DNA from 3 places in the Paraburkholderia sp. RCC_158 genome. Region 2 is predicted to be linked to each of the others. Evidence: predicted binding sites of a transcription regulator. Region 2 holds the regulator's gene; each other region holds the start of a gene.
The links. Region 2 encodes LexA, which represses DNA repair genes until DNA is damaged. Its sites were predicted from a motif close to ACTGTATNNNNATACAGT; they were not measured.
Positions count from the first base shown of each region.

Region 1: a site for LexA is predicted at 8,100-8,117, ahead of recA (recombinase RecA). Genes of this name have one in related genera too.
Region 3: a site for LexA is predicted at 2,188-2,205, ahead of imuA (translesion DNA synthesis-associated protein ImuA). Genes of this name have one in related genera too.

Region 1 covers NZ_JBFUPM010000010.1:167,211-177,459, forward strand. Annotated here, with positions in the region: gene AB6809_RS20700 (Wzy polymerase domain-containing protein) at 1-1,101, opposite strand, end outside; gene AB6809_RS20705 (pilin) at 1,291-1,923, opposite strand; gene AB6809_RS20710 (TerC family protein) at 2,069-2,773, opposite strand; gene sucD (succinate--CoA ligase subunit alpha) at 2,918-3,799, opposite strand; gene sucC (ADP-forming succinate--CoA ligase subunit beta) at 3,931-5,100, opposite strand; gene AB6809_RS20725 (DUF2889 domain-containing protein) at 5,130-5,834, opposite strand; gene recX (recombination regulator RecX) at 6,093-6,938, opposite strand; gene recA (recombinase RecA) at 6,946-8,019, opposite strand; gene AB6809_RS20740 (response regulator transcription factor) at 8,253-9,032, shown strand; gene AB6809_RS20745 (sensor histidine kinase) at 9,041-10,249, shown strand, end outside.
Region 2 covers NZ_JBFUPM010000003.1:531,137-541,385, forward strand. Annotated here, with positions in the region: gene AB6809_RS09365 (asparaginase) at 1-506, opposite strand, end outside; gene AB6809_RS09370 (CysB family HTH-type transcriptional regulator) at 618-1,544, opposite strand; gene AB6809_RS09375 (sulfate/molybdate ABC transporter ATP-binding protein) at 1,630-2,688, opposite strand; gene cysW (sulfate ABC transporter permease subunit CysW) at 2,688-3,767, opposite strand; gene cysT (sulfate ABC transporter permease subunit CysT) at 3,764-4,666, opposite strand; gene AB6809_RS09390 (sulfate ABC transporter substrate-binding protein) at 4,819-5,877, opposite strand; gene lexA (transcriptional repressor LexA) at 6,189-6,851, shown strand; gene AB6809_RS09400 (hypothetical protein) at 6,959-7,339, shown strand; gene AB6809_RS09405 (DUF2939 domain-containing protein) at 7,469-8,170, shown strand; gene AB6809_RS09410 (universal stress protein) at 8,256-8,720, opposite strand; gene nodI (nodulation factor ABC transporter ATP-binding protein NodI) at 8,996-9,910, shown strand; gene AB6809_RS09420 (ABC transporter permease) at 9,986-10,249, shown strand, end outside.
Region 3 covers NZ_JBFUPM010000019.1:112,524-122,772, reverse strand. Annotated here, with positions in the region: gene AB6809_RS28235 (glutathione S-transferase family protein) at 379-1,080, opposite strand; gene AB6809_RS28230 (TetR/AcrR family transcriptional regulator) at 1,280-1,855, shown strand; gene imuA (translesion DNA synthesis-associated protein ImuA) at 2,308-3,003, shown strand; gene AB6809_RS28220 (DNA polymerase Y family protein) at 2,933-4,411, shown strand; gene AB6809_RS28215 (error-prone DNA polymerase) at 4,415-7,561, shown strand; gene AB6809_RS28210 (DUF2471 family protein) at 7,581-7,880, shown strand; gene AB6809_RS28205 (hypothetical protein) at 8,070-8,213, shown strand; gene AB6809_RS28200 (hypothetical protein) at 8,334-8,951, opposite strand; gene AB6809_RS28195 (DUF6708 domain-containing protein) at 9,293-10,249, shown strand, end outside.

The DNA of each region.
Region 1 (10,249 bases), on a different contig from region 2:
GAGGCCGAACAGCACGATCGCAAGACCGATCAAGCCGGTTTTCGCGAGGAGATCGATGAAAACATCGTGCGAATTATTGGCGATCTCGACGCCGCCGAGCGTCTTCGCGTACTGATACTGATAGCTCGGAAACTCGCCCCAGCCGACGCCCAGCAACGGATGCGTGCGGAACATCGTCCAGCCGTATTTCCACAGCGCGAGCCGCGGCGCGATCTGGCCGGCGTCCTTGAAACGATCTGCCGCCGACTGCCCGAGTTCGAGGTGATAGCGCACGTTGGCCCAGCGAATCAGCGCATTGACGACGAAGAACAGCACAGCGAGCGCAATCGGAATCAGCCATTGCCGATGACTGCGGCGCAACTGCGGTTCGGCGCGGGTCTGCGCGAACGCCATCCAGAAACCGGCCACGACGATCACACCCATTTGCAGCCACGGGCCGCGCGAGACCGTCAACGCGAGCCCCACTGCAAAGATGGTGGAGACGAGAGCCCAGATCGGGACGGCGATCCGGCGCGTCTGCACGAGGAACAGCGCGCCGGCCATCGCGAACGCGATATACGTGGCGAGGTGGTTCGCCTGCGCCATGTTGCCGAACGGCCGGCGCTCGACCGTCACGTTATACGCGACCACGAGCGGCGACACGCGCGTCTCCAGGTGAAAGAGCTGGATGACCTGGCAGAACACTGCAAACAGCCCGCCGACGACCAGCGCGCAAGCCGCCCAGCGCAACGCGGTCTCGCTGAGCTTCGCGCGCGCGAAGCCGTAGCCTGCGTGAGTCGCCATGAAAGCGGCCAGCAGGAATCCGCCGCCGAGCCAGTTCATCGACGGCTGCGAGACCGGCAGCAGCACCGACTGCGCGACCAGCAACAGCCCGAACAGCAGCGGCACGAGCGCCACCACCGGCCACGCGAACCCGATGCGCGGCTGCGAGCCCGCCACCAGCAAGACCACGCCGGCGCCCATCAGCAGGTACAACGCGAGTGCCGTGAATTCAGCGTAGAACGTCGGAATCGGATAGGTATGGTTGACGACTGCATAAGGCAGCACCAACGCGAGAGCCAACAGAATGAGAGAAAGGTAGCGCGCGAAAGGTGTGGGCATCGAGTAAGCGGGTGGGCGTCAGCAACCGGCGCACTATACAAAAAAATCCTTGCGCTGTGCGCCGGCTGGGCCGAAATATCCCGAAAATCAGCGATTTACGTTTGAACGGCTAGTTATCCGTGCGTGCGTCGCGCGCCTCGCGTGTTGCATCGCGCGTGTCGCATCGCGCGTCCTGTTACGCGTGTTGTATTACGCGCGGCACTCGGGAGGTGCGAGGTGTGAAGGCAAGGTCGGCGCCTGCGCGGGCATCGGACCTGCGCCCGGCGCCGGCAACGACGACGCCGTCTTGCCGCCGGCAAAGCATTCCCACGCGAGCGCGCCCGCCTGCACCGAGCCCTTCGCCAACGAGACACGCGCAGTGGGCGCATCGATGTTGTCGGGCACCGACGGCACGAGCGTGATCGTGTTGGAACCGGCAGGCGCCACGCGCGTCGTGAAGGCGACGGTGATCTGCCCGCTGTCGTCGTCGACATGAACGGACTCGACGTTGCGCGTCGCGGGCGGCGACGCGTAGCCGCCACCGAACGCGTTGCCGCTCGCCGCGTTTTCCGACACGGCAAGACGCGCCGACGAGGCGAGCGACAGCCCCTCGCCGACGCGGCTGCGTGCGAGGTAGTCCTGATACGCGGGAATCGCATAGGCCGCGATCACGCCGACGATCGCCAGCACGATCATCAGCTCGATCAGCGTGAAGCCGAGACCGAGGCGCGAGCCGACGCGGCGGCACGCTCGCGCGAGTGTTGCGGACCAACGCGCTCGCGCGAATCGCGAGTGCGCCAGCGTGGATTGCGAATAAGGGGAATAAGGCAAGGTGACGATCATCGGCAGGCTCCTGAAACGAAAAGCGCCTGCTCCACGAATCGGGAACAGGCGCTTTGATCGTAGCGAGCGACGCTCGTCTCGGACAGTCAGCCGAATGGCTAACGTTGAACCTGGAACGTACGCAGGTGTGATGCTTGGCGTTCCTTCAGGCCGCCGCGGATTTCGCGTTGCGGCGCTTGATCACATAACCCAGGATCACGACGAACAGCGCGCCCGCGATGCTCATGCCGTATTCGGCGAGCGGCGTGTCGAGGACCGGCCAACGGTCGCCGGCCGGATCGTTGATGATGAGCCCGCCCGCGATCCAGCCGAGCAACGCGGCGCCGAGCGTGATGACGATCGGGAACCGGTCCAGCAGTTTCAGCACGATCTGGCTGCCCCATACGATCAACGGGATACTCACCACGAGTCCGAAGATCACCAGCGCGAGGCGATGCTCCGGGTCAGCGGCCTCGGCGGCGCCCGCAATAGCGATCACGTTGTCGAGACTCATCACGGCATCGGCGACGATGATCGTCTTGATCGCCGAGATGAGCTTATCGGCGGGCTTCACGTTGTCGTGCGCGTCGTGCGCCGGCGCCATCAGCCGGACGCCGATCCACAGCAGCAACAGCCCGCCCGCGAACTTCAGCAGCGGCACGTCGAGCAGCGCGACGGCGAAAGCAATCAGTATCACGCGCAGCAGGATCGCGCCCGCCGTGCCCCACAGCACGCCCTTCGTGCGCTGCGCGGGCGGCAGGTTGCGGCAGGCCAGCGCGATCACGACGGCGTTGTCGCCGCCGAGCAGAATGTCGATGACGATGATCTGAATAACTGCGCCCCAATGGAGCGTGGCGAGGAACTCGAGCATGAGCAAAAGAATAAGAAGGAAGCGGACGCGCGACCAATAAAAAAGCGGAGGAGTGTTTAACTCCCCCGCTTTTGAGAACGCACGCTACGAAAGGATCTCGTAAGCGTATCAAAAAAGGCGCTCGAACTGGGCGCCAGTTTCGATTTACAGCATTGCCTTCAGAAGACGCGCCATTTCCGACGGGTTCTTCGTGACCTTGATACCGCAGGCGTCCATGATTTCCAGCTTCGCTTCGGCCGTATCCGCACCGCCCGAGATCAGCGCGCCGGCGTGGCCCATGCGCTTGCCCGGAGGCGCCGTGACGCCGGCGATGAAGCCGACCACCGGCTTCTTCATGTTGCCCTTGATCCACTCAGCCGCGTTCGCTTCGTCCGGACCGCCGATCTCGCCGATCATGATGACGGCGTCCGTATCCGGATCGTCGTTGAACATCTTCATCACGTCGATGTGCTTCAGGCCGTTGATCGGATCGCCGCCGATACCGACTGCCGACGACTGGCCGAGGCCGATCGCCGTCAACTGGCCGACTGCTTCATACGTCAGCGTGCCCGAACGCGACACGACGCCGATGCGGCCCTTGCGGTGGATGTGACCCGGCATGATGCCGATCTTCAGCTCGTCCGGCGTGATCGTGCCGGGGCAGTTCGGTCCGAGCAGCAGCGTCTTGCGGTTTTCGCGACGCATGCGGTCCTTGATCTCGATCATGTCACGGACGGGAATGCCTTCCGTGATGCAGATCGCGAGATCCAGGTCGGCTTCGACTGCTTCCCAGATTGCAGCAGCAGCGCCTGCCGGCGGAACGTAAATCACCGACACGGTCGCGCCCGTTTCAGCCTTGGCTTCAGCGACGCTTGCGTAGATAGGAATGCCTTCGAAATCTTCGCCGGCCTTCTTCGGATTCACGCCTGCGACGTACGCTTCGCGGCCGTTTGCGTATTCACGGCAAGCACGCGTATGGAACTGACCGGTCTTGCCGGTGATGCCCTGCGTGATGACCTTGGTGTCTTTGTTAATCAGAATCGACATGTATTGACCTCTGTTCGTTTGGCGTCACACGATGGCGCGACGAGCAACGAGGCGGAACGTTCTCGCCCGCGTTGCCCGTGCGCTACCGTGCGCCGCCATTCGTAATCCTGGTAAACGCCGTGGGAGGCTGATTACGCCTTGCCCGCGGCAGCCGCGACGACCTTCTGAGCCGCTTCTTCCATGCTGTCAGCCGAGATGATCGGCAGACCGGAATCGGCGAGCATCTTCTTGCCCAGGTCTTCGTTCGTGCCCTTCATGCGGACCACGAGCGGCACCTTCAGCGACACGGCCTTCGACGCCGCGATCACGCCTTCCGCGATCACGTCGCAGCGCATGATGCCGCCGAAGATGTTGACCAGAATCGCGGTCAGGTTCGGGTTCTTCAGCATGATCTTGAACGCTTCCGTGACCTTCTCCGTCGTGGCGCCACCGCCCACGTCGAGGAAGTTCGCCGGTTCGCCGCCGAACAGCTTGATGGTGTCCATCGTCGCCATTGCGAGGCCCGCGCCGTTCACCAGACAGCCGATGTTGCCGTCGAGCGAGATGTACGCGAGGTCGAACTTCGACGCTTCGACTTCAGCCGGATCTTCTTCGTCCAGATCGCGATACGCGACGATTTCCGGATGACGGAACAGTGCGTTCGAATCGAAGTTGAACTTGGCGTCGAGTGCGATGACCTTGCCGTCGCCCGTCAGGATCAGCGGGTTGATTTCGGCGAGCGATGCGTCGGTTTCCCAAAACGCCTTGTAGAGGCCTTGCAGGATCGCGCGTGCTTGCGGGATCGACGCGTCGGGCACGCCGATCTTCTTCGCGAGGTCGTCTGCTTCGGCGTCCTTCAGGCCGGTCGACGGATCGACGGCAACCTTGTGGATCAGCTCGGGCGTCTTTTCCGCGACTTCCTCGACGTCCATGCCGCCTTCGCTCGACGCCATCACGACGATCTTCTGCGAAACACGATCGATCACGAGGCCGACATACAGTTCCTTCTTGATGTCCGCGCCTTCCTCGATCAACAGACGGTTCACCTTCTGGCCTTCCGGACCAGTCTGGTGTGTGACGAGCTGCATGCCGAGGATCTGGTTCGAGTACTCACGAACCTGATCCAGCGACTTGGCAACCTTCACGCCGCCACCCTTGCCACGGCCACCCGCATGGATCTGAGCCTTCACGACCCACACCGGGCCGCCGAGCTCTTCCGCGGCCTTGACCGCATCATCCACCGAGAAGACCGGCTTGCCGCGCGGTACCGCGACGCCGAATTTCCGCAGGATTTCCTTACCCTGGTACTCGTGAATCTTCATGCGTGATTCCCTTCAGTCTGAGAGTTGGATTAAACATCGCTTCCGCTACCGTCCAACATGCCGGGCGCATTGCCCCTGCCTTCGTGGCGGGCCGCCCCGTTGTCTGGCGATGCCGGGCGGTCTGCTGGGCGTGGCGCATGGCCATACCAGCGCGGGTAAAACTGCTGCACTGCCTCCCCGTCGAAACGCAGCGCGTGGCAGCGTCCCAACTGGAATGGCGGTTTTTCGTTTAGACGTTCGGCGGTGCCGTCGGTCGACTCGCTTTCTGAACTTGCACTCGCGCCTGGCGTGCTGTCACCGGTGTTCCATACGTCGCCGGCGAACGCCTGGATCGCTGCGGTCGGCAGGATCGCGCACAGCTCGGTGAGATGCGTGCAACCCGCCGTGCCGGCCAGCAAACGGGCAGCATCGCGACGGAAGTTGTGGAACAGATTGAGCCCGATGAGGGCACGATAGGCGGGATTGCTGGCTTGGCAGAGCCCAGGATAGGGCACCCAGTCGGACGACGCTTCGGCGTCGACGACATTGAGCTTGCGATCGATGGTGATGCGAAGCCAGAGTTCATGGATCGGTTGACCATTGGGCCGGACGCCCGACGCAAGGACCACGTCGCGTGGCTTTTCGTCGGTCAAGCACGCTTCCACATCCCACAGGCCATCGGCTCGTTCATAAGCTTCCGCCCGGATTGCGCGACGATGGCGCAATTGACGGGGCACTGACGAGGAAAGCGGCATGCGGAAAGGAAAGGCCGAATTGGAAAACGCGTGAATTTTAGCATACTGGGTATTCGGGACAGCCCGGAATGCGGCGGGGACGGCCTGCTGGCCGGTTATGGGTGGGGTTATGGCTGGAGTTGGTGGTGGGACGATTGCGTTGAAGCGTTAGTGCGGGTGATGCGGTTTGGCGGGACTTGTGGCGCTTCTGGTGCTTGTCCTGCTTCTGGCGCTTCGCGGCACTTTCCGCCGTTTCGCGTCATTTCGCGCCCTTCACCGTTATTCACCGCTCCATTCTTCGTCGATACCTTTGAGGATTTTGCCGATCGTCGCGCCAGAAAAACCGCGCGACGCGAGAAAGCGCGCCTGCTTCGCGCGCTCAGCCGCGGTCTCCGGAAGCTGACCGAACTTCTTGCGCCATACGGCCTGGGCGCGCGCCAGTTCCGTTTCGCGTAATTGAGCGCTCGCTTCGTCGACGAGCGTGCGATCCACCGCGTGTTGCTTCAATTCGCCAACGATGCGGCTTGCACCCAGCCGCGACGAACGACGATGAATCAGGCTTTCGGCGAATCGGGAATCGGATAGCCAGTTTTCGGCTTCGAGCGTGTCGAGCAGCGTATCGAGCGAATCGCTTTCTTCGACGAAGGGCTTCAGCTTGCGTGCAAGTTCACTGCGGCTATATTCGCGGCGCGATAGATAGCCGAGCGCGCGTCCTTTGAGCGAACGTGCCGGGCGTTGGGATTTTTTTGCTTCGGACGGGCCGGGATCTGCGTCGCCGGGTGTTTGGTCTGAGGCAGATGTGCTGCGTGGGCCGCTTGACCCATGCGAACGAAGCGAGCTGCGTGAGTTGTTACGCGAGTTGCGTGAGCCGCGCGACTCACTCGAGCGCGTGTAGGTAGGCCCAGTGGACTGGTCGGGCTGGCTTGCGGACAGCGCGCGCCGCGGGCCACGGCCTGCGGCGCGATCGTGTGCGTCGAACGGTTCAGACGGATCGAACGGATCAAAGCGATCCGATGTTTCGGATAGATCCGCCTGCCCCGAACGTTCGGGCGAATCGCTCCCGTCATTACGCGGGCCGCCCACGTTGCGTCCAGAATTGGACAATGGCCGGCCCTTGCGTATCACGTAGTGGTTACTCTTCGTCCGCGACTTCTGCGCCTGCGCCGGTCACTGCCTCGGCCATTGCATTCACACCCAGCGATTCGCGGATGCGGTTCTCGATCTCACGAGCGATATCCGGATTTTCGCGCAGGAATTCACGCGCATTGTCCTTGCCCTGGCCGATACGCTCACCGCTATAGCTGTACCACGCGCCGGCCTTGTCGACGATTTTGGCCTGCACGCCCAGGTCGATAATTTCGCCCTGACGCGAAATACCCTCGCCGTACAGAATGTCGAAGATCGCCTCGCGGAACGGTGGCGAAACCTTGTTCTTGACCACCTTCACGCGCGTTTCGTTGCCGATCACTTCGTCGTTCTTCTTGATCGAGCCGATGCGGCGAATGTCGAGACGCACCGACGCGTAGAACTTGAGCGCATTACCGCCGGTGGTGGTTTCCGGATTGCCGAACATCACGCCGATCTTCATGCGGATCTGGTTGATGAAGATCACGAGGCAGTTGGTGCGCTTGATCGTGCCCGTGAGCTTGCGCAGCGCTTGCGACATAAGACGCGCTTGCAGACCCGGCAGCGAGTCGCCCATTTCGCCTTCGATTTCAGCCTTCGGCACAAGCGCCGCGACCGAGTCGATCACGATCATGTCGATCGAGCCCGAGCGCACCAGTGCATCGGCAATTTCCAGCGCCTGCTCGCCCGTGTCCGGCTGCGACACCAGCAGGTCGTTCACGTTCACGCCGAGCTTGCCCGCGTATTGAATGTCGAGCGCGTGTTCCGCGTCGATAAACGCTGCCGTGCCGCCGATCTTCTGCATTTCCGCGATGACTTGCAGCGTCAGCGTGGTCTTACCCGACGACTCCGGACCGTAGATTTCGACCACGCGGCCACGCGGCAAACCGCCGACGCCCAACGCGATGTCGAGGCCGAGCGATCCGGTGGAAACGACCTGGATGTCTTCGACTACCTCACCTGCGCCGAGCCGCATGACCGACCCTTTGCCGAACTGCTTTTCGATCTGCGCGAGGGCGGCAGCGAGTGCCTTGCTCTTTTCAGCAGTCAGTCCAGCCGAGCCTTTCTTGCTTTCTTCCATGAATCGTCCTTTGCTATGATGAACGGCGTCTGAGGCAGATGTGTCGTCCAGTTTTGAAGGACAGCACACGAAACTCAGACACTGTATAAAAAAACAGTGGTTTTGGCAAGCGTGATTCTGATGCGAACGCGCATTTTTACTGTCGCGCCGCCCAACCACCCACAATGATTCGGAGACCGCTGTGCGCCGCGGGGACACCCGAGGTGCCGGCCAAGGCCCTGAGCTGGCGCATCATGCGAATTCTGATTGCCGAAGACGACAGCATACTCGCGGACGGTCTCGTTCGATCACTCCGCCAATCGGCCTATGCCGTGGATCACGTGAAGAGCGGCGTCGAGGCCGACACCGCGCTGTCGATGCAAAGTTTCGATCTGCTGATTCTCGATCTCGGCCTGCCGCGCATGTCCGGGCTCGAAGTGCTGCGCCGCCTGCGCGCGCGCAATTCGAACCTGCCGGTGCTGATTCTGACCGCCGCGGACAGCGTCGACGAGCGCGTCAAGGGCCTCGACCTCGGCGCCGACGACTACATGGCCAAACCGTTTGCCCTCAACGAACTCGAAGCGCGTGTACGCGCGCTCACGCGGCGCGGCGCGGGCGGCGGTCCGACGATCGTGCGGCACGGTTCGCTGGGCTTCGATCAGGTGGGCCGGATCGCCTATATCAACGATCAGGTGATCGACCTGTCCGCGCGCGAACTGGGTCTTCTCGAAGTGCTGCTGCAACGGATCGGCCGGCTGGTTTCGAAGGAACAGCTCGTCGACCATCTTTGCGAATGGGGCGAGGAAGTCAGCAACAACGCAATCGAGGTCTATGTGCACCGGCTGCGCAAGAAAATCGAGCCGAGCGGCGTGCGCATCATCACCGTGCGAGGGCTCGGCTACTGCCTCGAGAAAGCGGTCGCGCCCGCGAATGCCAGTGCGAATGCGGCGGCAACCACACCCGCCGAGCCCGAACCGGCACCATCGCCGTCAACGCCGGCCGGCGGAATGCCGGCGAGTCACCACTACAAATAGAGCACATCATGTCCGCACGCGCAGATCGCGCGACGGCCCGCGCGGCGGACCTCGACGAGGCGCGCGACGAGCGCTACGCCAATCCGTTCGCCCCGCCCGACGAAACCGAAGCCGCCGCCGAGGCGCGCCCCCGCTCGCTATTCGGCGAAATTCTCGACTGGATGCTCGCGCCTTTGCTGCTGCTCTGGCCAATGAGCCTCGCGGTCACGTATCTGGTCGCCAAATCGATCGCGAACGGGCCGTTCGACCGCGCGCTGGAAACCGACGCCTACGTGCTCGCTCGGCAGATTCATCCGGTCAACGGCGTGGCCGAACTGACGCTGCCCGATTCCACGCGCGACTTTTTGCGGACGGACAACGTCGACAGTGTTTTCTATCAGGTGCTCGGCACGCGGGGCGAGCTGGTGGCGGGCGAGCGCGACATGCCGCTGCCGCACGAAGACGACCGGCCGCAACCGGGCCTTGTCGCTTTCCGGGACGACATGCTGCGCGGCAACGACATCCGCGTGGCCTATACGACGGTCGAATTCCCGCAGACGCCCGGCGCGGAGCCGGTGCTCGTGCAGGTCGCCGAGACGCTCGACAAACGCAGCCAGCTCGCCAACGACATCATCAAAGGCGTGATCCTGCCGCAGTTCGTGATCCTGCCGCTCGCGATCCTGCTCGTGTGGTTCGGCCTTTCGCGCGGCCTCGCGCCGCTGCACGCGCTGCAGGCGCACATCCGCGCGCGTCGGCCCGACGATCTGTCGCCGCTCGAGGCGCGTCGCGCGCCGCCGGAGATCGAGCCGCTCGTCACGTCGTTCAATGATTTGCTGACGCGCCTCGAGCAGAACATGGAATTGCAAAAGCGCTTTATCGCCGACGCCGCGCATCAGATGAAAACGCCGCTCGCCGGCCTGCGCACTCAGGCTGAGCTGGCGCTGCGGCAAGACGCGTCGGCGGAAGTGCATCGCTCGCTCGAGCAGATCGCGACGAGTTCGGAGCACGCGGCGCGGCTCGTCACGCAACTGCTTGCGCTCGCGCGCGCCGAAAACCGCATGTCCGGGCAGATCTTCACGCCGGTGGAAGTGACGGAAGTCGCGCGCAATGCCGTGCGCGACTGGGTGCAGGCCGCGCTCGCCAAGCAGATGGATTTGGGTTACGAGGCGCCGGACGAACCCGTCGAGGTCGACGGCAATCCGGTCATGCTGCGCGAGATGTTGTCGAACCTGATCGAC
Region 2 (10,249 bases):
TTGAACGCGACGAGCACTCCCTGCCCGCGTGCGGCCGGATTCGCTGCAACGGTGACCGCATTCAGCAGATTCAGCGGACCATCCGCCGACAACGCGGACGCCGGACGCATCGCGGCGGTCAGCACGACCGGCTTATCCGACTTGACGGTCAGATGCAGCAGATAGGCCGTTTCCTCGAGCGTGTCCGTGCCGTGCGTGATGACGACGCCGTCGATGTCGTCGGCGGCAAGCAGCGTGTTGATGCGTTGCGCGAGCGTGGTCCATAGCGGCATCGCCATGTCCTTGCTGTCGATGCTCGCAATCTGCTCGGGCGCGATGCGCGCCACCGTCGACAACGCCGGCACCACGGAGAGCAATTGTTCGACGCCGACCACGCCGGCCTGATAGCCGGAAGTGTTGGTGGCGTCCGGGGCGGCGCCGGCAATCGTGCCGCCGGTCGCCAGCACGGCGATGCGCGGCAGCGGCGCCACAGCGCTTGATGAAGAAGAGGAAGTCAGTGTGTTCATGGCGGCGATTGTAAGCGATGATGCGCCGTCCTCTCGCGCCGTTGAAGTCCTCACAAACCCTTTGATCGCTTAAGCGGATCGTTTAAGCGGATCGCTTAAACAACCGCGCGCTCACACCGCCTCGCGCAATTGCACGGCGATTTCCGCCTCCGTCAATTGCGGCGCGAACATCTCGATCAGCCGGTACGCGTACGCGCGCAGGAACGCGCCCTTGCGCAAGCCGACGCGCGTCGTGCTCGCTTCGAACAGATGCTGCGTATCGAGCGCGACCAGTTCCGTGTCGCGCTTCGGGTCATAGGCCATTGCGGCCACCACGCCGATGCCCATGCCGAGTTCGACGTAGGTCTTGATCACGTCGGCGTCGATCGCGGTCAGCACCACGTCGGGCAGCGCGCCCGCTTTCGCGAACGCCTGGTCGATATGCGAGCGGCCCGTGAAGTCCTGGTCATACGTGACGATCGGGAATTCGGCGATTTCGTCGAGCGTCAGATTCGGGCGGCCGACGAGCGGATGATCCTTCGGCACGACCACGACGTGATGCCACGAATAGCACGGGAACGTAACGATGTCCGGGAAACGGTCGAGCGCCTCGGTCGAGATGCCGATGTCCGCCTCGCCGTTGATGATCATCTGCGCGATCTGCTGCGGGCTGCCCTGACGCAGCGCGAGATGCACCTTCGGGAACACCTCGGTGAACTGGCGAATCACTTTCGGCAGCGCGTAGCGCGCCTGCGTGTGGGTGGTCGCGACCACGAGGTGGCCGCTGTCCTGATCCGCGAACTGGCGCGCCACGCGGCGCAGATTCTCCGCGTCGAGCAGCATCCGCTCGATCAGTTGATGCACCGCCTTGCCAGGTTCCGTGAGGCCGGTGAGCCGCTTGCCGCGTCGAATGAAGATGTCGACGCCGAGCTCGTCTTCCAGATCCTTGATCTGTTTCGATACGCCCGACTGCGACGTGTACAGCACGTTCGCCACTTCGGTCAGGTTCATGTTCTGACGCACGGCCTCGCGCACGAAGCGCAGTTGCTGGAAGTTCATGTTGAAGTGTCCGGTTCAGCGAAAGTTGAATTATTGGAGTGGGTCGCGTTGGATCGAATCGGGTCGCGCGTGGGTGCTCGCGCGCTCATTGCGCCGGAAATACGCGCAGCGCGCGCGGCACGGCCGTCACGCCGTCGCCGACCGCGAGTTGCAGCTCGCGCCATGATTCGCGATCGAGTTCGGCTTCGAGCAGATTGCCTTCGCGGCCCGCGAGTTCCACTCGCACCGAGCCGCCCAGCGTCACGACACGCCGCACATCGACGACGATACCTTCGCGGTGCCCCGCCGACTGCGGATACAACTGCAGATCGTGCGGACGCACATAGGCGAAAGCCGGGCCGCTGAAGTCGGTGCTGATCGCAACCGGCAACGCCGCGCCGTCCACCACGAAACCCCTTGCGTCGACCTTGCCGTGCAGCCGGTTGGCCGCGCCGAGAAACTCATAGACGAACGAGGTTTGCGGATGGTCGTACACGTCTTGCGGACTGCCGACCTGCTCCACGTGTCCATGATTCAGCACGACGATGCGGTCCGCCACTTCGAGCGCCTCTTCCTGATCGTGCGTGACGAAGATCGTCGAGATATGGAGGTCGTCGTGCAAACGCCGCAGCCAGCTACGCAGTTCCTTGCGCACTTTTGCATCGAGCGCGCCGAACGGTTCGTCGAGCAGCAGCACTTTCGGTTCGACGGCGAGCGCGCGAGCGAGCGCGATGCGTTGCCGCTGGCCGCCCGACAGCTCCGACGGATAGCGTTGCGCGAGCCAGTCGAGTTGCACGAGCTTGAGCAGCTCATGCACCTTTTCGCGGATCACCGCTTCCGACGGCCGCTCTTTTCTCGGCTTCACGCGCAGCCCGAACGCCACGTTCTCGAACACCGTCATGTGACGGAACAGCGCGTAATGCTGGAACACGAAGCCCACTTCGCGCTCGCGCGCGCCGACCGTGGCGACGTCCTGGCCTTGCAGTTCGACCTGGCCGCCATCCGCGTATTCGAGGCCGGCGATCACGCGCAGCAAGGTGGTCTTGCCACAACCCGAGGGCCCGAGCAGCGCAACCAGTTCGCCCGGCGGAAAATCGAGCGAGACGTTATCGAGCGCGACGAAATCGCCGAAGCGCTTTTGCAGGTTACGTACGGTGATACCCATTACAGCTCTCCTTGCTTGAGCGGGTGTTGCTGCGAGACTGATGTTTTGAGCGGCCTGGAGCCAGACGACGAGGCTGATGACGACGCTGCGGACGACGACGCCGACAGCGCCGACGGCAGCGTGACAGGACCAGCATGTGCGGGCACGTCGCGCACGTCCGACAATTCCGCCGACATATGACGCTCGGCGAGCAGCTTGAGCGCCAGCGTCACGAGCGCGAGCAACGCCAGCACCGACGCCACGGCAAACGCCGCCGAGAAGTTGTATTCGTTGTAGAGAATTTCGACGTGCAGCGGCATCGTGTCGGTCTGCCCGCGAATGTGGCCCGACACCACCGACACCGCGCCGAATTCGCCCATCGCCCGCGCGTTGCACAGAATCACGCCGTACAGCAGGCCCCATTTCACATTGGGCAGCGTAACGCGGCGGAAAATCTGCCAGCCGGACGCGCCGAGCACGTGCGCGGCTTCTTCCTCGTCGTTGCCTTGCGCCTGCATCAGCGGAATCAATTCGCGCGCGACGAACGGGAACGTGACGAAGATCGTCGCGAGCACGATGCCCGGCACCGCGAAAATGATCTGTATGTTGTGCGCCTGCAGCCACGGACCGAACCATCCCTGCGCGCCGAACATCAACACGTAGATGAGACCCGAGATCACCGGCGAAACGGAAAACGGCAAATCGATCAGCGTGGTCAGCAGCGCCTTGCCGCGAAACTCGAACTTCGCGATGCACCACGAGGCCGCGAGGCCGAACACGAGATTGAGCGGCACCGCGATCGCAGCGGTAATCGCCGTGAGCTTGATGGCGGCGAGCGCATCCGGGTCCGCGAGCGACTCCAGATAGAAGCCGAGCCCCTTGCTCAACGCCTGATAAAACACCGCGACGAGCGGCACGACGAGAAAGAGCGCGAGAAACAGCAGCGCGATGCCAATGAGAATCCAGCGCACCACGGGCGGCTCGGTCACCGGATCGGGCCGGCGCGCTGCATTCAGCGGCGCGCGCGCAGGCGCGGCGTGCGCGTCAACACTGTTGGCGCCGTCGCCAGGCTTGAGGCTATCGACAGACTGGCGGCTCATTGCACACCTCCGCCAATCGCCGCGACGCTCGTCACGCTCGCTGCGGGCGCGGGACCGGAACCGCCGCGGCTCGTGCGGCGCTGCAAGTACCACTGCAACGTGTTGATGAAAAGCAGCATCAGGAACGAGACGACGAGCATCACCACGGCAAGCGCGGTCGCGCCGGCATAGTCGTATTGCTCGAGCTTCGTGATGATGAGAAGCGACGTGATCTCCGACTTCATCGGCACATTCCCGGCGATGAAAATGACCGAGCCGTATTCGCCGAGCGCCCGCGCGAACGCGAGCGCGAAGCCCGTCAGCAACGCCGGGAAAACCGCCGGCAGCACGACGCGGCGAAACGTCAGCCAGCGCGACGCGCCGAGGCAGGCGGCGGCCTCTTCCTGTTCGCGCTCGAACTCCTCGAGCACCGGCTGCACCGTGCGCACGACGAACGGCAAGCCGATGAACGTCAGCGCGACCAGCACGCCCACCGGCGTGAAGGCCACCTTCAGGCCGAGCGGCTCGAGAAACTGTCCGATCCAGCCGTTGCCCGCATAAACGGCCGCGAGCGAAATGCCGGCCACCGACGTCGGCAGCGCGAACGGCAGATCGACCACCGCGTCGACGATGCGCTTGAACGGAAACGTGTAGCGCACTAGCACCCACGCGACCAGAAAGCCGAACACCGCGTTGATCAGCGCGCCGCCGAGCGCGGAAAAAAACGTCAGCCGGTATGAAGCGAGCACGCGCGGCGAGCTGACCGCGCGCACGAACTGGCTCCAGTCGAGGGTCGCCGTTTTCAGAAAAGTCGCCGCGAGCGGAATGAGCACCACGAGGCTCAGATAAGCCACCGTGATGCCGAGGGTCAGGCCAAAACCGGGCAACGCGCTCGGCTTTCGGAAGGTCAACGTCGTCATGCTCGTACTCTTTCAGTTGATGCTCGTGTTGCAGGCCTCGGCGTCCCGATCGGCCAAAAGCGCGCCCGCGGCGCGCTCCTTCGCGACGCCTGACGGCGCGTCGCGTTTGCCCTGTCCGCGCCGGGTTGCGGCGCGGACCTGGACGATGCTACTTACTGCGGCTGATAGATCGAATCGAACACGCCGCCGTCGGCAAAGTGCGTCTTTTGCGCGTTGGTCCAGCCGCCGAACGAATCGTCGACCGTGTAGAGCTTCAGCTTCGGAAACTTCGCGGTCAACTCGGCCGGCACCTTGTTCGAACGCGGACGGTAGAAGTTCTTCGCGGCGATTTCCTGGCCTTCCTGGCTGTACAGGAAGTTTAGATACGCCTCGGCGAGCTTGCGCGTGCCGTGCTTGTCGACGACCTTGTCCACCACCGCGACCGGCGGCTCGGCCAGAATACTCACCGACGGCACGACGATTTCGAACTTGTCCGTGCCGAATTCCTTGATCGACAGGAACGCCTCGTTTTCCCACGCGATCAGCACGTCGCCGATGCCGCGTTGCACGAAGCTGGTGGTCGCGCCGCGCGCGCCCGAATCGAGCACGCCCGCGTTCTTGTAGAGCTTGCCGACGAATTCCTTGGCCTTCTGGTCGTTGCCGCCCGGCTGATGCGCGGCGTACGCCCACGCGGCCAGGTAGTTCCAGCGCGCGCCGCCCGAGGTCTTCGGATTCGGCGTCACGATCGACACGCCCGGCTTCGTCAGATCGTCCCAATCCTTAATGTGCTTGGGGTTGCCCTTGCGCACCAGGAACACGATCGTCGACGTATAAGGCGATGCGTTGTCGGGCAGGCGCTTCTGCCAGTTCTTGTCGATCAAGCCCTTGTTGGCGAGCGCGTCGATGTCGTAGGCGAGCGCAAGCGTCACGACGTCGGCCTGCAGGCCGTCGAGCACCGAGCGAGCCTGCGCGCCCGAGCCGCCATGCGACTGCTTGAACGTGATGGTTTCGCCGGTCTTCGCCTTCCACTCCTTGCCGAACGCCTGGTTCACGTCCTGATAGAGCTCACGGGTCGGGTCGTAGGAAACGTTCAGCAGCGTGTTGTCGGCGGCTTGCGCCTGGCCGATTGTGCCGATCACGCCGAGCGCGGCCGCCGCGCCGAATGCGAGCGCGGCGATGAGGGTCCGCGCCTTATGGGTTGTCCGTGCCCGCCCCGTGTTGCGATGATTCATGTCCTGTTCTCCGCGTGTTGGTCCGCTAAAGCTGCGAGTGGTGTTGTTTTGCGTCGGGTCACGTGCACATGAGCGCGACTGGAGGCCAGTCTATCGAAGGGCTTTCATCATTAAAAATAATGTTTCCTCATTTTTTAATACGCAAAAGTGGTAATGACAGCCAGACAAGGCGTTGCGGCATGCAAACCGATGTTTTGACGTCGATTGACGACGTTACAGCGCGGTGCTTGAGCGCGAACTTAAAGTAAAGCTTGAATTGCGCCGAATACTGTATAAAAATACAGTCACCTGTTCATACATACAGTGGCGCCATGACAAAACTCACCGCACGACAGCAGCAGGTTTTCGATCTGATCCGCCGGGCGATCGAACGCACCGGCTTTCCGCCCACCCGCGCAGAGATCGCCGCCGAGCTGGGCTTCAGCTCTGCCAACTCGGCCGAAGAGCATTTGCGGGCGCTTGCCCGCAAGGGCGTGATCGAACTCGCCGCCGGCGCGTCGCGCGGCATCCGTCTGCTGCCCAGCCAGGACTTCGGGCAGGACGGCACGCAGCATCAGTTCACGCTGCCGCATCCGAGCATCATGCAACTGTCGCTGCCGCTCATCGGGCGGGTCGCGGCCGGTAGCCCGATCCTCGCGCAGGAACATATCGCGCAGCACTATGCGTGCGACCCGGCGCTGTTCTCGAGCAAGCCCGACTACCTGCTGAAGGTGCGCGGCCTGTCCATGCGCGACGCGGGCATCTTCGACGGCGACCTGCTCGCGGTGCAGAAAAGAAGCGAGGCGAAAGACGGCCAGATCATCATTGCCCGCCTCGGCGACGACGTCACGGTCAAGCGCCTGAAGCGCCGGCCCAACGGTATAGAGCTGATCGCCGAGAACCCCGATTACGAGAACATCTTTGTCGAGACAGGCAGTGCGGACTTCGCGCTGGAAGGCATTGCTGTCGGTCTGATTCGCCCCGGCGAGTTCTGATCGCGCCTGCCGGGTTGGTCGCCTGTCAGTACACCGTACACAGGCGGATCAACCCTCGCCTGCCACTCACTACCGCAGCACACACGTTGAATCGCCCGGAGAGCCTCATGGAACGCCTTGCCCGCCTGTTGCCGTTTCGCCAGTTCGGCCGTTTGCGCCATCTGCGCAAACTGGTGCCCTGCTCACTGATTGAAGCATCCACGGCCGCCACTGCGTCGCTGTTCGACTCGCCGGTGAACGGCTCCGGTGCGCATGCCGCTTCGTCATCTTTACAGGCGTCTTTGTTGCCGTCGTCGTTGCCGGCGTTCGCGCGGGTGTCGCTGAATTCCGGGCTCAATACCGCGGAGCCGGCGCGCCGTGCGCCGGTACGGGTTTATCACGGGCCGTCGCGGCTCATCATGGTCGGCACCATGGACGCGGTGTGCAGAATGATCGACCGTTGCATCGCCGACGAAACCAACGTCCAGGGCGCGGTGTTCGAGTCCTGATGTGCGGTAAGGTGTGCGGGCGCGTTGCGGGAAACGTCGTTCGTCGCATCGAACGAGAATCATGAGTGGGGATCGTTTCGGCGCAACGCCGGTCCACGTTCGATCACACCTGATGGAGAATCCCGGCCCATGGCAGCAGTATCAATACGCAAGAAGCGCGGTGCTCGTCCGCTTGTCGTCGCGCTGATCGTCATCGCGATAATCGCCGGCTTGGGCTTTGGCTATGCATCGCCGTATATCGCGCTCAACAACCTCAAACGCGCCGCCGACGCGCGCGACGCGCAGACGGTGAATCAGTACGTCGATTTCCCGGCGTTGCGCGAAAGCCTCAAGCAGCAGGTGACGGGTTTGCTGACGCGGCGGCTCGACTCGCGCGGAAACGGCAACCCGTTGGCCGCGATCGGCGCGATGATCGGCGTCGCATTGATCGGCCCGCTAGTCGATGCGTATGCGACGCCCGACGGCGTGGCCGCGTTGCTCAACGGCATGCCGCCGCGCGGCGTACCGGGCGAACGGCCGCCCGCGCCGCCGGCTGCGAGCAATCCGGCTGCGGGAAATGGATCTGCGCCGGGAGTGCCGGGCAGCGCTAATAATGTCGATCAAAGCGGCGCGGATCAAAGAACCGGCAGTGGCGCCAACTCCGGTGGAGAAGGCAACGCGGCGCATGGCGCCACGCCGCCGCAGCCGCCGGAAACCACCGCCGGTTATCGCGGCATCAACGAATTCGTCGTTACATACCAGCACGGCGCCGGCGACGCGCGTTACTCCGCGATCTTCCTGCGCGAAGGCCTGTTCACGTGGAAGCTGGCCGCGGTCAATCTGAACGAGTGAGAGGGAGCGCGGCGCTTGGGCGTTGGAGTTCGCGAATTCGACAGCCGCACTCGCACCGCGAAGCTCGCAAGCGCGAGCCGTGTGCTCAGGCCGCCTCTTGCTGCTGCTCCTGCGCCGATGAACACGCCACCAGGATACTGCACGACACGCGGTCGAGCAGCGGCGTGTTGCCCGCGCCCATCCACCATCGGGACAAGCCGGTGCGGCAGCGGTGGCCGACCACTACGAGGTCGACATGCAGTTCATTGGCGAGATTGGCGATCTCGTCGATCGGATGGCCGAACGCAAAGTGCCCTTGAGCCCGCACGCCGCGCTCCGTCAGCCAGTCCACGCCTTCTTGCAGAATGTCCCGCGCGGTCTTTTCGAAGCTGCCGCACGCGACGTCGGTCAGCAGGCCCGCGCTTTGCGCGATGCTCGAGCGCATGTCCACGACCGAGAGCAGATGCGTTTCCGCTTTGAGGTCCAGCGCAAGATCGGCGCCGCAGCGCAGCGCTTTGCGGCCTTCACGCGAGCCGTCGTAGCACAGCAGGATTTTCTGGTAGCTCGCCATGGTATTTCCCCTTTCCGCAAAAGCGCGGTCTGAGTTAATCATGGTGCGCCGCAATTCAGCTTGCAAGGGATGGAAAACGCTAAGTGCAACTCGTGCGTGCCCCTGCCTTGTGCATACGAGCTTCGCGCCGTTGCGACAGCGTCGGCGGCGTTCATGCGGCGGTGCAAGAAGCGGCTCTGAGCGCGCGCCGCAGCGGCCACCCGTTCGCAGCCGATGGCCTAGAATGAGCAGCCTTCCCGGCCATTCACGCCTTTTCCGTGACGTCGATCTCATTCATGCCCGACACCGCCATCCAGTTCGACCAGGTTGAAAAAAGCTACGGCGAAAAGAAGGTAGTCGACGGACTGTCGTTTCACGTCGACACCGGCGAATGTTTTGGCCTGCTCGGACCAAACGGCGCGGGCAAGACGACCACGCTGCGCATGCTGCTCGGCATCGCCGCGCCTGACGCCGGCGCGATCCATCTGTGCGGCGAGCCGATTCCAGGCCGCGCGCGCGTAGCGCGGGCACGCGTCGGCGTCGTGCCGCAGTTCGATAACCTCGACCCGGACTTCACCGTCCGCGAGAACCTGCTGGTCTTCGGCCGCTACTTTGGCCTGAGCGGCGCGCAATGCCGCGCAATGGTGCCGTCGCTGCTCGAATTCGCGCGTCTGGAAAGCAAGGCCGACGCGCGCGTGAGCGAGCTGTCGGGCGGCATGAAGCGGCGCCTGACGCTCGCGCGGGCGCTCGTCAACGATCCCGACGTGCTGATCATGGACGAGCCGACCACCGGCCTCGACCCGCAGGCGCGGCATCTGATCTGGGAGCGGCTGCGCTCGCTGCTCGCGCGCGGCAAGACGATCCTGCTGACCACGCATTTCATGGAGGAAGCCGAGCGGTTATGCGACCGGCTGTGCGTGATCGAGGAAGGACGCAAGATCGCGGAAGGCGCGCCGAGGGCGCTGATCGAATCGGAAATCGGTTGCGACGTGATCGAGATTTTCGGCCCCGATCCGCTCGCGTTGCGCGACGAGCTCGCGCCGCTCGCGCAGCGCACGGAAATCAGCGGCGAGACGCTTTTCTGTTACGTGAACGACGCGGCGCCGGTGCACGCGCGGCTCAAGCAGCGCGCGGATCTGCGCTATCTGCATCGTCCGGCGAATCTGGAGGATGTGTTCCTGCGGCTCACGGGCCGCGAGATGCAGGACTGACTTTCGTCGATCCGGCACGAGACACCGAAAGAGACACTAGAGAATCACGGCACCAAACCCCGCACGAGACACGCAATGGATGCACGCACCTACCGAAGCAACGAAGCGAGGCCGCCGAGCCAGGCGCCGCTCGCCGCACTGCCCGCCAACGCGGTCAACTGGATCGCCGTGTGGCGCCGCAACTACCTCGTGTGGAAAAAGCTCGCGCTCGCGTCGATGTTCGGCAATCTCGCCGATCCGATGATCTATCTGTTCGGCCTCGGCTTCGGTCTGGGCTTGATGGTCGGCCGCGTGGATGGCGTGTCGTACATCGCGTTCCTCGCCGCGGGCACGGTCGCG
Region 3 (10,249 bases), on a different contig from region 2:
GTTGATTCGGTCGCCGCGACGGCGGACAAATGCCAGGATTTGCGGAACGCTGGCCTGTCTGTCGATATCCACATAATTCACAAGAAGCTAACGTTGTTCATTTGATCTGACATTTGTCCCGACCTTTAACGGCCCCATCGATAGCACCGGTGAGAGCACTCAGTTGTGAGTGTCAGGAGGCGGCCGGGAGCGTAGAGGGCAGCCGTCCACCAAAGAGACAGGCCGACTCGGTTGCGCTGGAAGAGCAAAACGCCCGCAGCGAAGGCTTGCGGGCGTTTTATGTCATCTACCGGTTTTGCCCGGTCAAGAGCAATACATCGAAGCGGCGAGAAGTAGAGTGTTGAACTTCAGCGGGACGTTGCAACTGTTCTCCGGCGTTCACACCGTGGCGTTGTCGAGCTCCGGAATGCCACTTTGGCGGTCGGCGTAGGCGGCCTTGAAGCTCGGGCGTTGTTGCCAACGCTTCCAGTAGGCATCAAGAAATTCGAAACGCTCGTCGAGCGGAGTGGCGTTCACCGGGAACTTCGAGAACGCTATTGCGGTTGCCAGCGTGATGTCTGCGAAGGTCGGTTCCTGGCCGCCGAGCAGCCATTCGCGCCCGTCTGACAGATGCTTGTTGACCAGCGCGGCGTGGGCCAATGCTTCCTTGCGGCAATGCTCGCCCCATGCCTCATTCTTCGTCAGTTCGAGCTTGAAGCCCAGCCCAGCGTGCAACACATGGAAGGCGGTGACGATCCGGTACAGGATGTGTACCCAGATGCGGTTGTCCCACATGTTGTCCAAGCCCTGCTCTAGCGGGGTCTCGCCCATGATCTTGCGACCCGGATAGCTCTGGTCCAGGTATCGAACGACGGCAGCTGTTTCTGAAATAAAGCTACCGTCAGCAAGCTGAAGCGTCGGCGTTTCGCCCCACGGATTCATCTTCAGGTGACGCCACCCGCGCTGTTCGCCGACCGGCGTCATGTCGTAGATGGTCTCGTCAAACTGCGCGGCAATGCCCTTTTCATACATGAACAGCCGCAGGCGTTGCGGGTTGGGGAAGGCCGAAGGCGAAGTGAAGAGTTGAAGTTTCGAAGACATGGTGCGGCTCCTAAAGATTCGAAAAGAGTCTTTGCTGCCGCAGTTATCTACCTGCCACACGGTAGTCTCGCAGCGATTAAAAAAACCAACTGACGTTGGTGTGGCCCTTCAACCAAGTAAATCTACCTGTCACTTGGTAGGTTGCAATTTATCGGATAGAATTCGACCTGTCAACACTATTTTACTGAGGGGTCTTGCTGTGAAAAGTGACGGTGGCTCGAATTCAAGAGAGCAAATCCTCGCTGCCGCGACCAGGGTCGCCGGCGCGCACGGCTACGGCGGCCTGAATTTTCGTGACATCGCGGCAGAAGTCGGCATCAAAGCTGCCAGCGTCTATCATCACTTTCCCTCCAAGGCCGACCTGGGAGCCGAGGTGGCGAAACGCTATTGCGAGCAGTTCTCCGCGATGCTTGCCGCCAGACTGGCCGCGTCGGGCGACCCGATCGTATGTTTGCGCGAATACCCTGATACCTTCCGGTCGGCGCTTCAGAATGACAATCGCATGTGCTTGTGCAGTTTCATGGCTGCCGAGTACGACGACCTGCCAGACACAGTGAAGAAGGAAGTTCAGACGTTCGCCGATGTCAACATCAGTTGGCTGGCGAAAGTGCTTATCGCAGCCGGCGGGGTGGCAAAAGAAGAGAGTGAAGAACGGGCTCGCGCCATCTATGCGGCTATTGCTGGCGCTCAGCTCATGGCGAGAAGCCGTTCTGACATCACGATTTATGATTCGCTAGTCCGGAACTACCGTAAGGCCGGCCTTCTCCCGAGCTAGGGTACCTGGCACCGTCGAGACAAGCGCAAGCTGTCAGAGCGCAATTACCGGAGGAGCACGCGCGAGTAGCAAACGGCGCCAATGCGTCGGCATCCGTTACTTCGATGCCGAATGCAAGTAGGTCGTTCAGACAGATATTGCATTGCTAACAATCTATGCGGCCCCGTCGGACGTCTCAAAATGGCCGACTGCCGCCTCCCCAGCTTCTATTGACGGCCCGTGGTTCAAAGAAACCCGCATTTGCTCGACGCACTGACACCCCAACGCTGCGGCGCCGCATGGCGATGGATCTCGGCGGCTCATCCGCGATATTGAAATCTTGCGCTAGAATAGCTGTATATTTATACAGTATGTTTTGGAGCTTGATTGTGAATCGGACTTGCATGGCCGCTCAGCAGATACGCGCCCCCTATGAACGGGCGCACTCCATCGATACTTTCCTCGACTCAACTATGTATTCGGGGGCGGGGGGAATAAATCTGTGGCGCGGCAATCAGCTGGCGCGCGCACGATCGCGCGTCATTGATTGCGGCGACGAGAGCCTCGCGCGGGAATTGCCTGGCGGTGGCTGGCCACGCGGCGCACTGACCGATCTGCTTGTGCAGCAGACAGGCTGCGGCGAATTACGGCTGCTTCGCGCTGCATTCGAGCAGTTGTCGTCGAGGCCTGTCGCCATGCTGCAGCCGCCTCATGACCTTCAGCCGACGGCTCTTGCCTGGTGGGGACTCGATCCTTCGAATGTAATGACGGTCAAGGCGCCCCGCACGGCCGACGCGCTGTGGGCCGCGGAGCAGATTCTGCGCGCAGGCACATGCGGTGCTCTGCTTTTCTGGCAGAACCACGTGCGACCCGAATCGCTGCGCCGACTGCATCTTGCTGCACAGGCGTCCGACTCGCTCTTTTTCATGTTGCGACCGCTTGCGACGACGCGCGACGCCTCGCCGGCGCCGCTTCGGCTTGCGGTCCGGGCCGCGAAGGACGGCGTCGATATCCAGTTCATCAAACGCCGCGGCCCCGCACGCGATGAGCCGCTCTTCGTCCCGTTGACGCCCTCCCCGATTCTCAACGTAAAACGCAATGCAACTGTGGTTAGGCGTCCATCTCCCGGCGCTGTGCCTCGAAGTGTTCCGGCCGAAGTGGTCGCGTGAAACCTTGGGCACAGCCAACGGTATTGCCGTGCTCGAGAAAGAGCGCGTCATCGCCATGGACGCGCGGGCGCGCGAGGCCGGCGTCTGTATGGGCATGCGCCGCGGCGGCGTACTCACACTTGCCCCCGCTACCGTCATGCATGAGCGCGACAGCGCGGCCGAGGTCAATACGGTGCGCGAGGTCGCCACAGGCCTGTTGAATCTTTCGCCGCAAGTGGTCATCGCTGAGGAAAGTACTGTGCTCGTCGACGTGTCAGCAAGCCTGCGACTCTTTGGGGGCATCCGCTCGTTGCGCCGCATGGCGCGCCGGGTCGCGGATGCGATCGGCATGACCGCGACCGTCAGCGTTGCACCAACGGGACAGGCGGCATGGTTGCTCGCGCGCGCTCGCGGCGGTGCGGCGCTGTCGCACGATTCCCTTCACCGTACGCTGGCCGGATTACCGGTGGGCCTGCCGCCTCCCGCGCGTCGCCATATGGACTGGCTTACTGGCATTGGCTGCGAAACGGTTGGACAACTGATGCGACTGCCGCGCGCAGGTTTGAAGAAGCGTTGCGGGACAGCGTTGCTGGATGTGCTCGACCGCGCCAATGGAGATGCACCCGAAGTGTATGAATGGTTTGAGACGCCGCCGACCTTTCAGGCGCGCGTGGAACTGCCGGATCGCATCGAGCACGCCGAGGCCTGCCTGTTCGCGGCGCGTCGGCTCGTGGTTCAACTAACCGGCTGGCTGTCGCAGAAGCAGCTTGCCGTGACGCGCATCGTTCTGCTGCTCGAGCACGAACGCGGCCGCGATGCAATTGAGCCGACCAGCATCGAAGTCTCGCTCGCGGAGCCGACGTGGCGCGAGGATCACCTCTTACGGCTGCTCAAGGAAAGGCTTGCGCGCGTGGAGCTTTCCGCGGCGGTCATTGCCCTGCAACTGGTTGTACAGGAAGTGAAGGAGGCGGAAGCGGCGTCCGATTCGCTCTTTCCAGAGCCGGGCGGTACCGCGTCCGATCACGCGCGGCTACTCGAACTGCTGGTAGCGCGCCTCGGCGCGGAAAACGTGTTGCGCCCGGCGCCGGTTGCTGACCACCGGCCGGAAGTCGCCGCGCGATGGGTGTCCGTGACGGACAACAAAACGAAGTACGTGCCGCCGGCGAGCGATACGCCGCGTCCGACATGGTTGCTGGAACAGCCGCTGAAGCTCCTGATGCGGGGCGAACGGCCCTTCTATGGCACGCCGCTGCGCACGGTGTCGTCTGGCGAGCGTGTTGAGGCGGGGTGGTTCCAGGGCGAGCCGGTCACGCGCGACTACTTCGTCGCGGAAGCCGACGATCACATCTGCTACTGGATCTTCCGGGAACGCATAGGCGCGGTCGACGACGATGAGCCCCGCTGGTATCTGCATGGTCTCTTCGGATAAGCCATGTCGTATCCGTCGTTCGGCCTGCCCGGCTATGCCGAGTTGCAGTGCTTTTCCAACTTCACGTTCCTTCACGGCGCGTCACATGCCGAGGAACTGGCCGCGCGCGCGGCGCAACTGGGTTATGAGGCGATCGCTGTCACCGACGAATGCTCGCTCGCTGGCATCGTGCGCGCGCACGTCGCGGCGAAAGAGGCGGGCATCAAGCTGCTCGTCGGCGCTCATTTCCGGCTGACGAACTCGGACGGCTGCCCTGCCCTTGCCTTCACGGCGATCGCACAGAATCGCGACGGGTACGGCAACCTGTCCGAACTGATTACGCTCGCGCGCACGCGCACGGCCAAGGGCTCGTACCTGCTCTATCCGCACGATCTCGACCATCCGGACCCGCCATATGCGCACCTGCGCGCCCTGCCCGATTGCTTGATCATCCTGACGCCCGATTTCCCAGCGAAGGAAACGCGACTCGACGCGCAGGCCGAATGGGCAGCACGCACGTTTGGCGACAATCGTTGCTGGATGGGCCTGACCTTGCACGCGCGGGCGCTGGATGACATTCACCGCAATGTCGTGCTCGACGTCGCCGAGCGACATGGTCTGAACGTCGTCGCGACAGGTCAGGTGCTCATCCACGTGCGGTCGCGCAAGCCTCTGCAGGACACGCTCACCGCCATCCGGCTTAACCGCCCGGTCACTGAATGCGGCTTTGAACTCGCGCCCAACGCCGAACAGCATCTGCGCTCGCGTTTGCGGCTTGCCAATGTCTATCCAGCGGAGGCGCTCGCGCAGACGTTGAACATCGCCAACCGGTGCTCGTTCGCGCTGGACGAACTGCGCTATGAATACCCGGACGAACTGGTGCCGCCCGGCACGACGCCAACCGCCTACCTGCGCCGCGAAACCTATCTAGGGGCGCAGCGCCGCTATCCACGCGGCATTCCGCACAACGTGCAAGTGCAGATCGAGCACGAACTCGCGCTGATTTCGGACCTGAAATACGAGCCGTATTTCCTGACGGTGTACGACATCGTGCGCTTCGCGCGCAACGAGGGCATCCTGTGCCAGGGGCGTGGATCCGCCGCCAATAGCGCGGTCTGCTACGTTCTGGGCGTGACGGAAGTCGACCCTGCCCGCAGCAGCATGCTGTTCGAGCGGTTCATCTCAAAGGAGCGGGGCGAACCACCGGACATCGACGTGGACTTCGAGCACCAGCGTCGGGAAGAAGTCATCCAGTACATCTACCGGAAATACTCGCGCACACGCGCGGCGCTCGCGGCCGCAGTGACGACCTACCGGCCCCGCTCTGCGATCCGCGATTCAGGCAAGGCGCTGGGCATCGACCCTGTCATCGTTGACCGCGTCGCCAAGGAACATCACTGGTTCGATTCGAGCGCGGATTTGATACGGCGATTCGTGGACAGTGGCCTCGATCCCGAGACGCCGATGATCCAGCAGTGGGCAACGCTTGCCGCGCAGCTGCTCGGCTTCCCGCGTCATCTGTCGCAGCACACGGGCGGCTTCGTGATCGCGCGCGGCAAGCTGTCCCGTCTCGTGCCGGTCGAGAACGCGTCGATGCCAGATCGCACCGTGATCCAGTGGGACAAGGACGATCTGGAAGCGCTCGGCCTGCTGAAGATCGACGTGCTCGCACTTGGCATGCTGTCGGCGATCCGCCGCGCGCTCGAGCTCGTATCGCAGCAGCGCGGCGAGCCGTTCGAAATGCAGGACATCCCGCCCGAGGACGAAGCGACTTACGACATGATCTGCGCGGCTGACACTGTCGGCGTGTTCCAGATTGAATCGCGTGCGCAGATGAGCATGTTGCCCCGTCTCAAACCACGCGAGTTCTACGATCTCGTGATCGAGGTTGCGATCGTGCGGCCGGGCCCGGTGCAGGGCGGCATGGTGCATCCGTATCTGCGCCGGCGTCAGGGCATTGAGCCCGTCTCTTACCCGAGCCCCGACGTCGAGCAGGCGCTGAAACGCACCCTCGGCGTGCCGATCTTTCAGGAGCAGGTCATGCAGGTCGCGATGCTCGCGGCGGGTTTCAGCGCCGGTGAAGCCGATCAGCTGCGCCGCGCAATGGCGGCATGGAAGCGCAAGGGCGGCCTGCAGCACTACCACGACCGGATCGTCGAAGGCATGCTTCAGCGCGGCTACGACCGCGAGTTCGCCGAGTCCATCTTTGCGCAGATCCAGGGCTTCGGCGAGTACGGCTTTCCTGAAAGTCACGCGGCAAGCTTCGCCCTTCTCGTCTATGCAAGCTGCTGGCTCAAGCGTCATGAACCCGCGGCGTTCCTTTGCGCAATGCTCAACAGCCAGCCGATGGGCTTCTACTCGCCGTCGCAGCTTGTGCAGGACGCAAAGCGCCACGGCGTTGGCGTGCTGCCGGTCGATGTGACCATCAGCGGATGGCATTCGGCTATGGAAGGCGATGGCGGTATGGCGCCCGTGCGGCTCGGCTTGTCCGTCGTTCGCGGCATGCGTGAGGAAACAGCTCGGCGCATTGAGGCGGCACGCGCGGTCAGGCCGTTTCGCGATGTCGCCGATCTTGCCAACCGCGCACAGCTCGACCGCCACGACCTGCAGGTGCTGGCGGCAGCGAACGCGCTCAAGCTGCTTTCCGGGGACCGCAGACAGGCGTTGTGGGCGGCAGTCGCCGCGGTGCCCGACAAGGATCTGTTACGTGCAACGACACGCGAGGAAGAGGCGCCGGCATTGACGGCCCCGACGGAAGGACAGGATCTGATCGCAGACTACCGCTCGACAGGCCTCACGCTCGGCCGTCACCCGCTTGCGTTGCTACGCGAAAAGCTGCTGTCCATGCGGCTGATGCCTGCCGAAGCGCTGATGCGCTATCGCAATGGACAGCTCGCGCGCGGATGCGGGATTGTGACCGTGCGGCAGCGGCCCGGCACCGCGAACGGCGTGATGTTCATGACGCTGGAGGACGAGACGGGGTCGGTCAATGTCATCGTCTGGCAGTCGGTGCTCGAGCGGCAACGTCGCGAGGCGCTCGGCGCATCGCTTCTTGCTGTGTATGGTGTGTGGCAACGCGAAGGCGACGTGACGCACCTCGTCGCGCAACGGCTCGTCGACGTGTCGCATCTGCTTGGCGAACTGCCGACGGCGAGCCGAAATTTTCACTGAAACAACGAGGAAAGAAACGATGACGAACTACAACGTCCTGTTCGACGCGCAGGCGGCCGCTGAGGAAGTCATACCGCGGGTTGTCGAGCGTCATCGCTCGAAAGGAATCCTGACCTGGAAGCTGCTTCATCAGATGGAAGAGGAGGTGCTGGCCGAGGTAACGGCCGGTGGAAAGTTCAGTGACCGGTTGCTGCAGATGATCTGTGCGCCTGCTGTGCTGGAATATCCGAACGACGACCGGCCCGCGTCGTTTGAGGGGCACGATTTTGTGCCGATTATCTTTGGCGCGCTGGATCGGGCCTGGCGGCAGGTCCACTAACGGCGAGACGCAAGAGTGCACCGGCGGTACCGTCTGACCGCGTAGAGCCCTGTCCTTGACGTCAGGTTTGCCTGCGTTACAAGAGATACACCGACACGCACAGACTAAGAGACGGCAATGATGCATCGCAGACAACCCAAGATATACGCCACCCTTCGCCGGCGATTTTGCCGGGAGGCGCTAGCACGCATGGGCTTCCAGAAAACGAGCACGAGCGGCTCAACACTCGTGAAGCTCGGCGCGATGCGGACGCCGTACGCCACGGCCAGTCCGGATGGCGAATTCTGGCGGGTGACGCCGCTTGTCTCGCCGCGCGTGTGGCGTCCGCGCTAAGTTCCACTTCCGGCTCGCCGCTGATTGCGTCGATTGGCGAGCTTCCCTTGCCGATACAAGCAGTCGTCCAATCCCTACAACGAAGTCTGTTACCAATTCTGACCGCAATGACGCAATCGGCTATATGTTGGTCCTGAAGAAGTCCCCATCTGGAACAACGTAGCCGGAACTGGATTTCACGTAACCGAAGAAGAATCCAAACGCTTTGTCTTTGGCAATGTCGCTAGGCGAGAATGTTTCCGGCGTAAATACCACAGCCGCTGATTGCTCAATTATCCCTACATGAATGAAAGCTGCAGTGATGAGCTCGGAGCAAAAATAAACTCCTCGGTTACTCGAAACTTCTACCGTCGTTCCCTCAAAGTAGCCATGAACTCGCTCCATAAGGTCATTTCGATAGCTTTCCTTTCGTCCGGGAAATTTCTTTAAGCCTATCTGATTGAAGCGTTTGCCGATTGCTTGAGCCGCAAATTCCTCCAAAGAGTTCAATCTGGCTTCGTCCCAGAGCTCTCTAGTGTTGAATTCTCTAAGTACCGCGATGTGGTCGTAGTCTTCGAGGAGCCTTCCTGCCGGGACGACCTGCACGCCCTCGTTGGCCGCTTCGAGCACTCGTTCCCCTCGCAAGGCAATCGCTACGTGCGAGTAGCCTGTGCCAATTGCGGTATTCTCTTCAGCAGTCATTGGCGAATAGCACAGCAAAACGTCCCCCGCCTGAATATCTGCGATTTTCAATTCCACAAATTGCTCCTGATTTTAAAATCTGGTATTGGCTGAACCCAGTCCCAACTTCGGCCGGGGCTGTTAACTGATGTTGCCGTCGAAGAGACGGACGCTTAAGGTGGCCAACTCGGACCGCTCTGCTCGATTGTCGACGATTCGCTGGTTAAAGTCGAACGTCCAGCCGGTCCTGAGAGTACGCTGGCGTGAGCCGCACGGCTCTTTGCTGAGAGCGCTCTAAGCGTCCGGCTTGTCGCGCCGTCGCCGCTTTCGTTGCAGAAACTCGAACATGACTCTGTCAGGGCCCTTAAACTGCCCGGCGCGGATAATGGGCATTCAACTGTGCGGTAGGAGGCTAAGGTATGGATGAACGTTTGATGAAGAAGTGTATCGGTCTTTCCGTGCCGGAATGGGATATGGCGCACCGCCTCCCAATCGATCGGGTTGTCGGACCGGACATGTGGGACAGCGGCACCGTTTTTCGATTCAACTCGACCTTCATGGACGTGACTGATCAAATGTTTATGGAGAAACAATGGATGATGGGCGCAGCGCTGATTGCCTCTGCAGCGACGCTGTGCTGGCTGATTTTCCTGGTCGTAATCTCACGGGATCCTGAAGCCCCTTTTTATTTGTACATCCTCTTTTTGGCAGCGACCGTCGGCTTCGGATATCTCGTCTATTGGGCTGTAAAGAGCAACATGTTTGCGCTGACTCGAAGCCCAATCCGTTTTCACCGGAAAGCACGAAAGTTATTCGCCGTTCGTGGGCGGCGCTACTTCTCGCGGAAAGGCCAAGGTGACCATGTTTGGGAGATTCCTTGGGACGAGAACGAATTATTTTGCCTGCACAAAGAGGTGACGCAATTCGGCACCATCTATCACATCCGGCACTATGCACTCGACGCCGAGGGCAAAGTTGCTCGGGTGTTCTCTATCGGACGGGAGTGGACTGGGAAGCCAGAGATCGAAATTCTGCTAGCGCAATGGAACTATTGGTGCACCTTCATGAACGAAGGACCGCAAGCGCTGCCCAAGCCTATGCTTTTTCATACGGAGCACGAAACGCCGCGGGAAACGTTCCTGTATTCGCTCTATGGTTTCGGGCTCACCGGATCGCTCTTCTGGCGGCTTATTACATTACCGCTGGTGCTGATCTTTACGCCATTGCGGATGCTTGCTATTGCCACATCCCGGGCACCTATCTGGCCGGAGTCGATCGAGGCAATCAGTCAGATCGATCCAAATGATGCGTACGCCGAGCCGCGAAAGGGCACTCCAGTCGGTTGGGCAGAGACCGTTCTGGCGCAACAGCGCAAA